Regions from separate parts of the Rossellomorea sp. YZS02 genome, predicted to be linked through region 1. Evidence: riboswitches for the same ligand, from Rfam matches in the RefSeq annotation. Region 1 holds a riboswitch; the other holds the start of a gene.

Region 1 (4,981 bases):
GGCACAAGAGAAAATATCCAGGATACTCGCTGATTTACGGGCATCCACACCATATTTATCGCTAAGAGTTTTAGCCAGTGGACCTGCGATGATGATTGAAATGGTGTTATTCGCTGTGCAAAGATTCGTCGAGCTGACTAACCCCGCTGTTGCAAGCTGTGCTCCCTGAGGGGATTTAATCTTGCGGGTGGCGAGATAAAGGATCGCCTGAATCCCCCCGTTATGACGGATCAACTCGACTACTCCACCAATCATGATCGAAAGGATCACAATCTCTGCCATCCCAGTCATTCCGTCGGCTACACTGACGAAATAACTGGAAAGGGTAAAGCTTCCATCCACGAATCCGATGAACCCTGCTAACAGGATCCCGCCTAACAGGACGACAAATACGTTCAAACCTGCAAGCGCCCCGATTATGACTCCGAGGTAAGGAATGATTTTTACCCAATCAAAACTTTCTGCTTGTACAGAGGATGGAGTCCCCATTGTTAGAATAAAAAGAATGACCATGGTGACGATCGCTGCCGGTAATACAATGAAGAAGTTCACTTTGAATTTGTCCTTCATCTCCGTTTTCTGGGTACGGACAGCGGCAATGGTCGTATCAGAGATGAATGATAAGTTATCCCCAAACATTGCTCCTCCGATGACAGTGGCCATGGTCAGGGCCATTGAAATATCTGCGCCGGAACTGATTCCTACTCCAATCGGTGCCAGTGCTGCAATTGTACCCATGGACGTTCCCATTGATAAGGAAATGAAAGCGGCGATGATGAATAATCCAACAATGATCAAGTTCCCCGGAAGCACGGATAGAGCGAAGTTGACGGTTGAATCAACGGCTCCCATCTTTTCAGCCACACCGGAAAACGCACCTGCCAATAAGAAGATAAAGACCATTATCATAATATCCGGGTGTCCGGCTCCTTTAGCGAACCGTTCAATCTTCGCTGTCAACGTCTCTTTTCGGTTCATCAAGAGTGCCACAACGGATGCAATGATGATGGAAACGAGTACAGGGAACGCATAGAAGTCTCCTGAGATAATGCCTGCTCCCAGGAACAGTGATACAAATATGATCAAGGGCAATAAAGCCAATAAATTTCCTTTTTCTTGATTCATGCCTAACACTCCTTTGTCGTCGTAATAAGAAAAAAACCAAATAAAAAAACCTCTTCCAACATAAGAAGAGGTTTCATTCAAACGAAACACTCCTCTTATCTTTCAAGCATTACACTTGCTGGATGTGGCACAGCACTCTATATGAGTCCGCTGCCGAGACATCTTTGGGCCAGTCCCTCCGTCTCTCTGGATAAGAAGATATGTTATTTAGTTGATTTAAAATATACTTACATACTTTAAAGGGTTTAATTAAAAAAGTCAAACCGGAAATATTTTCAAACTAAAGCGGAGTTGCTTGTGGGGACTGGGTGGCGCAGCCGGTTGTCGCATTCATGAACCATGACTTTATCCATAAAAAGGCATAAACTCATAGACAATTGCCCGGTCAAGGTCTACTATAAAATAGACAAAAAACATCTTGGGGGATACGGAAGTGGAAAGAACAGTACGAAATCAAATTTTCACGTTACAAGGTTTTTATTTATTGACGTTTTTCGGGGTGGGGAGCCTCTACCCTTTACTCAGTGTGTATTTAAGTGAAAGCGTAGGACTGAACGGTTATCAAATTGGGACCATCATGTCCGTTGGTCCCATCATGATGATCTTCTTTCAGCCGATATGGGGGATGGTAAGCGACACAACCAACCGTCCAACCCTTGTGTTAGGAATGACTTCTTTAATAGCGGGTATCTTTGCCCTTGGTTACTTGTTCATGGACTTCTACTATGGGTTGCTGATCGTTGCGATTTTGGTTGCGATCTTCCAAAGTGCCATCATTCCTGTTTCGGATAGCATCAGTCTGAAGTACACAAGTAAAGTCCGGTATAACTACGGAAATATCCGTCTGTTTGGATCTCTCGGATTCGGAATTGCGGTCTTCATCATGGGAAGGCTTTCGGAGGGGTTCATCGGACCAACGATCATTTTCTACTCGTTCTTTATCTGCCTGGTCCTTTCAGGATTCCTCTCCTTCCGTTTTCCTAAAGAGAGAGCGGCTGCTAAGCTCGACTTAAAAGCGGGGATGAAGGAATTATTTACGATGAAGAAATTTCTGATCTTCCTGGCCGTAACCTTTTTGGTGTTCGGACCGAATTTAGCCAACAATGTTTATTTTGGGCTATTTGTAGAAAATTCCGGTGGTACGTACGCTGGAATTGGCCTCGCGTTTTTAATCGCCGTATTATCTGAAGTACCGTTCATGAGGATTGCAGGAGGGTGGATTGATAAGTTTGGTCTCCTGACCGTCGCAGCTCTTGCAGGTGCCGCTTCCATGATCCGATGGCTGTTTTACTTCACGGAACCAAGTCTTTGGCTCGTATACTCTTCGGCAGTGATGCAGGGTCTTGCCATCGGCTTATTCATTCCCGCAGGACTGCGTTACATTAAAGAAATCACACCGGCTCACATAACCGCCACAGCCGTCACCGTATATTCTGCCATCGGGAACGGTCTCGGTAATTGGTTCAGCACCTTTGTCGGAGGGTTCATCTATGAAACTTACTCCATATACACGGTGTACCTATTCTTTGCTGTACTATCACTTATAGGTATCTTCCTATGCTTCGTTCTCATGAAAGAAGAGAAGAAGAACGCATTGGCCTATTAATAAAGAAATGGCAGGCATCCAGTACTCAGGGTGCCTGTTTTTTTATGTAAAAGGAAGGATTTTCCTTATTTTGTATCGAAGTAAATATAAGAGAAGGCACTCATTTTAACCCTCCATGTAAAAAAAACACCACGGAAGGTTTCGACTTTATGAAATTGTGGTACAAAAAGGATAAGTCATACATTGATATTTATATAAATACACGTTAAAATAATATTATTAGAAAATTCTTTCAATTAAACAGAGAAACTCATAAAATATATATAAAGGGGATAATAAAATGGAAAACACATTCGTTTACTCAAAAGAGAATGCAAACCTTGGAGATACAGTTCAATTTAAAAGAAAGAAACACGTCATCAACGGCATCGTCACAACGCTAAGAGAAAATACCGTCATTGTTAAAATGGATAGGGATTTTGCAAAGAAGCTGGATTTGCCGGATGATCAAACCGTTGTGGCTCATAAAAACTACGTGGTGATTGAACGAGCGGAAAACGATTCACAGCCCGTATTTGTCTATGATGGGTGGAATAGCGCATTAAAAGCTTAATTTCTCAACAAAATAAAAAGCCCTGACCCAACTTCACCAGGAAAATGGATAGTTGTGAGTCAGGGTTATTTATGTTGTCTGAAATGAGGTTAGGCTTATGTTAACCGCCTAACGTATTCTTCAACCATTTCTGAAGTGACAATTTTTCTTTGAGGAACCACACCTTGACGGGCAAGGACATTTATCTCATTTGTCACTTGGTTGATGCGCTCAGTTGTAAACGGCTTCCCCGCTGAACACAGCTGAACCGCTTCATCAATCGCGCTTTCCCTTTTTTCATCCAGCCTTAAGAATTGCTGAACCAGCTGGTTTTGCTTGATGGAATGCTTGGAAATTTCTTTATGAACACTCATGATTTCATTCCTCTCTATTCAATAGCAGATTACCTCTATTATGCCTTTTTCCCGCACCTCATGGCAATGTCGAAACACCCCTTTTTATAAGATGGGGGACAAAAGCCTCGATATGGACTCCTTCACCTTAATCATCAATGGTCTTTGATGATAATCATCCAGTGTTAATTCCCTGCTCTTTTCAATATCATCCTTAAACACTGAGGCCAGGTCTTCAGAGAGTGCCTGGTCATATAGAAATGCATTGACCTCGAAGTTTAAGCGGAAGCTTCGCACATCGATATTGGCTGTGCCGACAGACGAGATCGCTTCATCTACGACGATGGTTTTAGCATGTATGAACCCGTTATCGTAAATATAAATCCTGACTCCCGCTTTCAACAGTTCCCCGATATAGGAATAGGTGGCCCAGTACACAAATAAGTGATCCGGTTTATTCGGAATCATGATGCGGACATCCACTCCCGTAAGAGCGGCGATTCGCAATGAATCGAGGAGGCTGACGTCCGGAATAAAGTAAGGAGTCTGAATGAGGATCGACTTTTTGGCAGACGAAATCATTTTGATATATCCGTTTTTAATTTGCTCCCATTCCGAGTCCGGGCCGCATGTGACAATTTGAACCCCTGCTTCACCCGTAAAAGAAGAGAGGGGGAAGTATCTCAAGTCGTAGGCAATCTTCTTGGACCGGCTCGCCTGGTTCCAATCCAGTATGAAGCGGGTCTGCATGGCCAGAGCTGAACTTCCTTCAATTCTCAGATGAGTGTCCCGCCAATAACCGAACTTCGGATTTAAGCCTAAGTATTCATCTCCGACGTTGAAACCGCCGACGTAACCGACCTTCCCATCGACAATTACGAGCTTTCTGTGATTGCGGTAATTTAAGCGCAAATTGATAAAGGGAATCTTTGAAGGGAAAAATACTTCCACTTCGCCGCCTGCAGAGAGGAGGTCCTTGAAGAACCTGCGCCTCGTTCGCCGGGACCCCATCTCATCGTACAGAACCCTGACCTTAACACCTTGTCGGGCTTTTTCAGTGAGTTTCTCCAAGATCCGCTTTCCAAGCTGATCTTTTTTGAAAATATAATATTGGATATGGATGTGGTCCTGTGCAGCATCCATGTCTTCTAACAGTGCTTGGAACTTGTCTTCACCGTGTGTAAACAGTGTAATCTCATTATCCTGGGTCAGTAACGCTTCATTATTGATCAAATGCATATAGATAAGATCCTGATATCGTGAAGAAATGTCATTCTTAAAAGGAAAACGATGTTCCTTCAGCGTATGGATTTGATTCTGTATCAAACCTTCTATTCCGATTTTCTTCATATCATCCCAATCAAA
Region 2 (4,981 bases), on a different contig from region 1:
CCCCTTTTCAGTGGAATGATGATGTCCATGGCGGATTTACAAATGGGGTACCTTGGATTGAAGTAAATGCAAACTATCACGAAATAAATGCTCTCGAGGCAATGGGAAATCAAGACTCCATCTTTTATCATTATCAAAAGCTCATCGCATTGAGGAAACGATTGGATATTCTCATTTATGGAGAATATGAATTACTATTGGAGGAGCATCCTGAAATCATGGCGTACATGAGGACATGGGAAGGACAAACCCTGTTGGTAGTGGCGAATTTCTATGGGGGGAATCCCCAATTCGAATTACCGGAAAACGTCGATGATGCTCATACAACGCTCATCATCAGCAACTATTCTGATACAAGGGAACGACCATCGGAAATCCACACCCTTCGTCCGTACGAAGCGGTCGTGTATCTGATCGAAAAACAACCAAATAATTGAAACGCTTTCATGTATAATGGAAAGAAGAAGGATGCCTTCATTTATAGAAGCAATAGGATGTGAACTTATGGCAACCATCAAAGATGTGGCCAAGCTTTCCGGAGTCGCCGTTTCGACCGCTTCTTATGCACTGAACAACAGTAAGAAAGTGAGCGAAGAAACAAGACAAAGAGTATTAGCAGCAGCCAAACAATTAAATTATCAAAAAAACGGGCTTGCCTCCGATTTGAAAAGGACAAGCACCAATACAATCGCTTTGATATTGAGCGACCTCTCAGGTCCTTATTATTCCGAACTGATCAAAGGCGTACAGGATGTCACCTCCACAAACGGATATGACTTGATCGCATGCAGTTCCATCGGTGGAGTGCAGTCGACCGCTGTGAAATTTCTGAAGGAGAAACGTGTCGACGGTGTCATTATCCTCGCTCATAATATCAGTGACGAGACGATCCTCGAGTCGGCAAGGGAAGGCTTTCCCATCGTGGTTCTCGATCGCGGGATCAAAAGCGACTACGTCACCCAGATCGAAGTCGATAATGTACACGGGGCGCTTGTAGCAACGGAGCACTTGATCGAAAATGGAAGCAGGGATATCGCCTTTATCAGCGGACCATACAACTCCCATGACAACGAGCTTCGTTTCCAGGGGTTTCGGGAGGCACTTAACAAGCACGGCATCGAATATAAATCGAAATGGAAGGTATCAGGGGGCTTCACCCGTGAAGGAGGCTATCAGGCGACCAAAATGCTGATTGCCCAACGGGATGTCCCCCAGGCCATCTTCTACGCAAATGATGAAATGGCCATCGGCGGCTTGCAGGCACTGAACGAAAAAAACATTTCCGTACCGGGGGATATCTCCATCATCGGTTTCGATGATATCCAACTGTCGGAATACGTGTCCCCGCCATTGACGACCATGCGTCAGCCAAAATATGAAGCCGGTGCACTGGCCGTTCATCTCATCTTTCAAATGCTCATGAAGGAAGAAGTCGATTCGTATTACAAATTGACGACCGAGCTTGTTGAAAGGGAATCAGTGAAGAAACGTTAAAATATGGATCCTGCTCTTTCCCTGGTGTATGGGAGGGGGCAGTTTTTTTATTTGTGAAACACTGTTTTCGTAAACATAGTTGGTTTTGGATGTAGCGAGTGGCGGTTGATTTCCGCTACAGGTGCTCGCTTTCCGCGGGGCTGGCGGTGAGCCTCCTCGGCTTCGCCTGCGGGGTCTCACCTGTCCAGCTATTCCCGCAGGAGTCGAGCACCTTCCGCTCCAATCAACTATACAGACGAAATGTTTTACTATCATAAAGGAAATGGGGAGATTTCTTATGCCACTGCTTTTTCATTCGTTGTAATGAACGATTTTAATTAATCGTACTTACTTTAACCTTGCATAACCGACGTTCACGATCTATTTTGCTCTGTCCACACTTACTACTCTAGAGGGTGAAGGGAACTACGTAGACTCCTACGGAAAACGGGCGTGCCGAGACCCCGGAAGCGGTTTATGCTGAGGAGGATCGGCCGAACGTCCGTGGAAAGCGGGACTGTTCTCTTCACCCTCCTGCACCACACCCTATAAATCTTAGTCTGTATATGAATCGCAAAAATCTTTGTAAAAACAGCTTTATGAAAAGATCATTGATATGAAAATAAAGATAACGCTTACATAAAAATAACCGTAAAAACAACTATTGACTTCCTTTCTCATACCCAGTATTATCCTTTATAAGATTATTTTTTGAAAATTACATACTTTCAATTATCCAGAGTGACCGAGGGATCAGGCCCTATGACGTCCGGCAACCTCCAGAAATGGAACGGTGCCAATTCCTGCAGAATGATTTCATTCTGAGAGATAAGTCGAGATAGACAGGCGATGCTTCTTTCAGTTGAAAGAGGCATTTTTTATTGGACAAAAAAGGGGTGTGCACATTGATCGAGATTCGGAATCTAGTGAAAACGTATAAAACAAAGAAGAAAACGGTGGTTGGAGTTGATAACGTTTCTGTCACCATCGGAAAAGGGGAGATCTTCGGCATCGTCGGATACAGCGGAGCGGGAAAGAGCTCATTGATCCGCTGCCTGAATCTACTCGAGACCCCGACATCAGGTGAGATCATCATTGATGGACAGGACTTTACGAAGCTCTCGCCAAAAGGACTCCGGCTCGCCCGTCAGAAAACGAGCATGATCTTCCAGCATTTTCACCTGATCAAATCGAAGACGGTTTATGACAATCTGGCTTTTGCCTTGAAAGCGGCACATGTGCCGAAAGCGAAAATCAAGCCGAGAGTCACCGAGCTCCTCGAGATGGTCGGTCTCTCAGATAAAGCGGATTCGTATCCTGCTCAACTCAGCGGCGGACAAAAGCAGAGGGTAGGAATCGCGAGGGCCCTTGCAAACAACCCATCAGTATTACTTTGTGACGAAGCGACATCTGCCCTGGATCCGAATACGACCAAATCGATCTTAAAGCTTTTGAAAAAAATCAACAAGGAACTGGGATTGACGATCGTCCTCATCACCCATGAGATGGAAGTCGTCAAAGAAATCTGCGACCGGATGGCTGTGATGCAGGACGGGAAAATCGTGGAGGAAGGTCCGGTGTATGACTTGTTTGCTGATCCGAAACAACCTTTGACGAAGCAGTTCATCGAAACGATTCTCCAATTCGAACTGCCGCAGCACCTGGTGGAATCAAGAAAAGGGAAGCTCATCAAGATTCAATTCAAAGGATCCATCGCCGAGGAAAGCGTTGTTTCAGAGGTGTTTCAGCGATATAAGGTCCGAGGGAATATCCTTCACGGAAAAATTGAATATATCCAGGATGTTCCACTGGGGATTTTCATCATGGAGCTGATCGGCTCACCTGACGAGATCGAAGCGGCAGTTCAATATATCACTGCGAAGACACAAAGCCTGGAGGTGCTCGAGGATGCTGCCTGATTCATTGACTGCTATTTTGCCAGAGTTGAATAAAGCCTTTTTCGAAACGGTGTATATGGTGGGGATTTCACTGGCTGTAGCGATCATAGTGGGGTTGCCTTTGGGAATTCTCCTATTCGTCACAGACAAGGGACTTTTCCTGCAAAACGGTTTTATTAAAAAGGTCGTAGGATTCGTCGTAAACATGGTCCGCTCGGTACCGTTCATCATACTATTAGTGGCACTCTTACCTTTAACCAAACTATTAACCGGGACTACGATCGGACCGACAGCGGCATCGGTATCCCTTTCTGTAGCGGGGATTCCGTTTTTCGCGAGAATGGTAGAAACGTCATTGCGAGAGATTGATAAAGGGGTCATTGAAGCCTCGGTTTCAGTGGGCGCAAGTCCATGGATGATCATCAAAGATGTGCTGTTGCCGGAAGCACGTCCGGCGGTCATACAGGCCATCACGATTACAACGATCAGTTTAGTCGCCTATTCCGCCATGGCCGGCATCGTCGGTGGAGGAGGGGTCGGGGACCTGGCCATCCGCTTCGGATACTACCGATATGACAACACGGTGATGATCACGACCGTCGTCATCCTGATTTGTCTGGTTCAACTCATCCAATACACGGGTGATGCATTTGCACGATTAGTCGATAAACGATAACTACTATAGGGGGAACAACAAGTGAAAAAGTGGATTCTATTAGCAGCATTAGCACTAACCGTGAGCGTATTAGCGGCTTGTGGGGGAGAAGAGGCAAGCTCGGAAGATAAAAAAGAAGTAACCATCGGAGCGACATCCGGTCCATATAGCGACATGGTGACCAAGGCGATCAAGCCCGGTCTTGAAGAAAAAGGCTATACGGTGGAAGTGAAAGAATTCAGTGACTACATCCAGCCAAACAACGCACTTGCCCAGGGAGATCTGGATGCGAACCTGTTCCAGCATAAAATCTATATGGAAACCTTCGCGAAACAGCATAACATGGACTTATCCGAAGTCATCGTCGTACCAACGGCACCCATGGGAATCTATTCACAGAAGTTTGATTCGATTGAAGGCATCAAAGAAGGCAGTGCCATCGCCATCCCGAACGATCCAACGAATGCTGCACGTGCGTTCCAAATCTTAGAGGACGCCAAGCTGATCACATTAAAACCAGACACTGATCCATTGACGGTTTCCGAAAAAGATATTGAGGAAAACGTGAAAAATCTGCAATTTAAACCAATCGAAGCGGCACAGCTGCCAAGAGCCGTAGACAGTGTCGATCTATCAGCGGTGCCCGGAAACTACGCATTGGCAGCCGATATGGACCTGCTGGATGCCCTCCAGCTTGAAGACATGCCCGACCAATACCGCAACCGCGTCGTCGTCAACACAAAAGACGTCGACTCACAACTCGCCAAAGACATCAAAGCCGTCGTCGAAGCCGACCAATTCGAAAAAGTCATCGACAAAGAATTCAAAGGTTTTGGTAAGCCAGAGTGGATGGAGTAGAGGGATGGACCTCCAAAATCAAATTGATAGGGGAGTAACATTCCAGTTCGGGGGACGGACCTCAATTTTCGTCCGAATCCAACACATAAACGTGAGA

Evidence for each region. A riboswitch is a leader RNA that binds a small molecule or an ion and turns the genes downstream of it on or off. The one in region 1 is predicted to bind S-adenosylmethionine.
Region 2: another riboswitch for S-adenosylmethionine. It lies ahead of SLH55_RS06645 (methionine ABC transporter ATP-binding protein); the one in region 1 lies ahead of SLH55_RS20655 (Na+/H+ antiporter NhaC family protein).

What each region holds. Positions count from the first base shown of each region.
Region 1 covers NZ_JAXBLY010000026.1:498-5,478, forward strand. The annotation lists gene SLH55_RS20655 (Na+/H+ antiporter NhaC family protein) at 1-1,125, opposite strand, end outside; SAM riboswitch class I at 1,218-1,322, opposite strand; gene SLH55_RS20660 (MFS transporter) at 1,559-2,731, shown strand; gene SLH55_RS20665 (DUF2187 family protein) at 3,012-3,284, shown strand; gene SLH55_RS20670 (YpbS family protein) at 3,380-3,637, opposite strand; gene cls (cardiolipin synthase) at 3,722-4,981, opposite strand, start outside.
Region 2 covers NZ_JAXBLY010000005.1:60,125-65,105, forward strand. The annotation lists gene SLH55_RS06635 (alpha-glucosidase) at 1-437, shown strand, start outside; gene SLH55_RS06640 (LacI family DNA-binding transcriptional regulator) at 505-1,494, shown strand; SAM riboswitch class I at 2,203-2,308, shown strand; gene SLH55_RS06645 (methionine ABC transporter ATP-binding protein) at 2,379-3,392, shown strand; gene SLH55_RS06650 (methionine ABC transporter permease) at 3,382-4,047, shown strand; gene SLH55_RS06655 (MetQ/NlpA family ABC transporter substrate-binding protein) at 4,069-4,884, shown strand.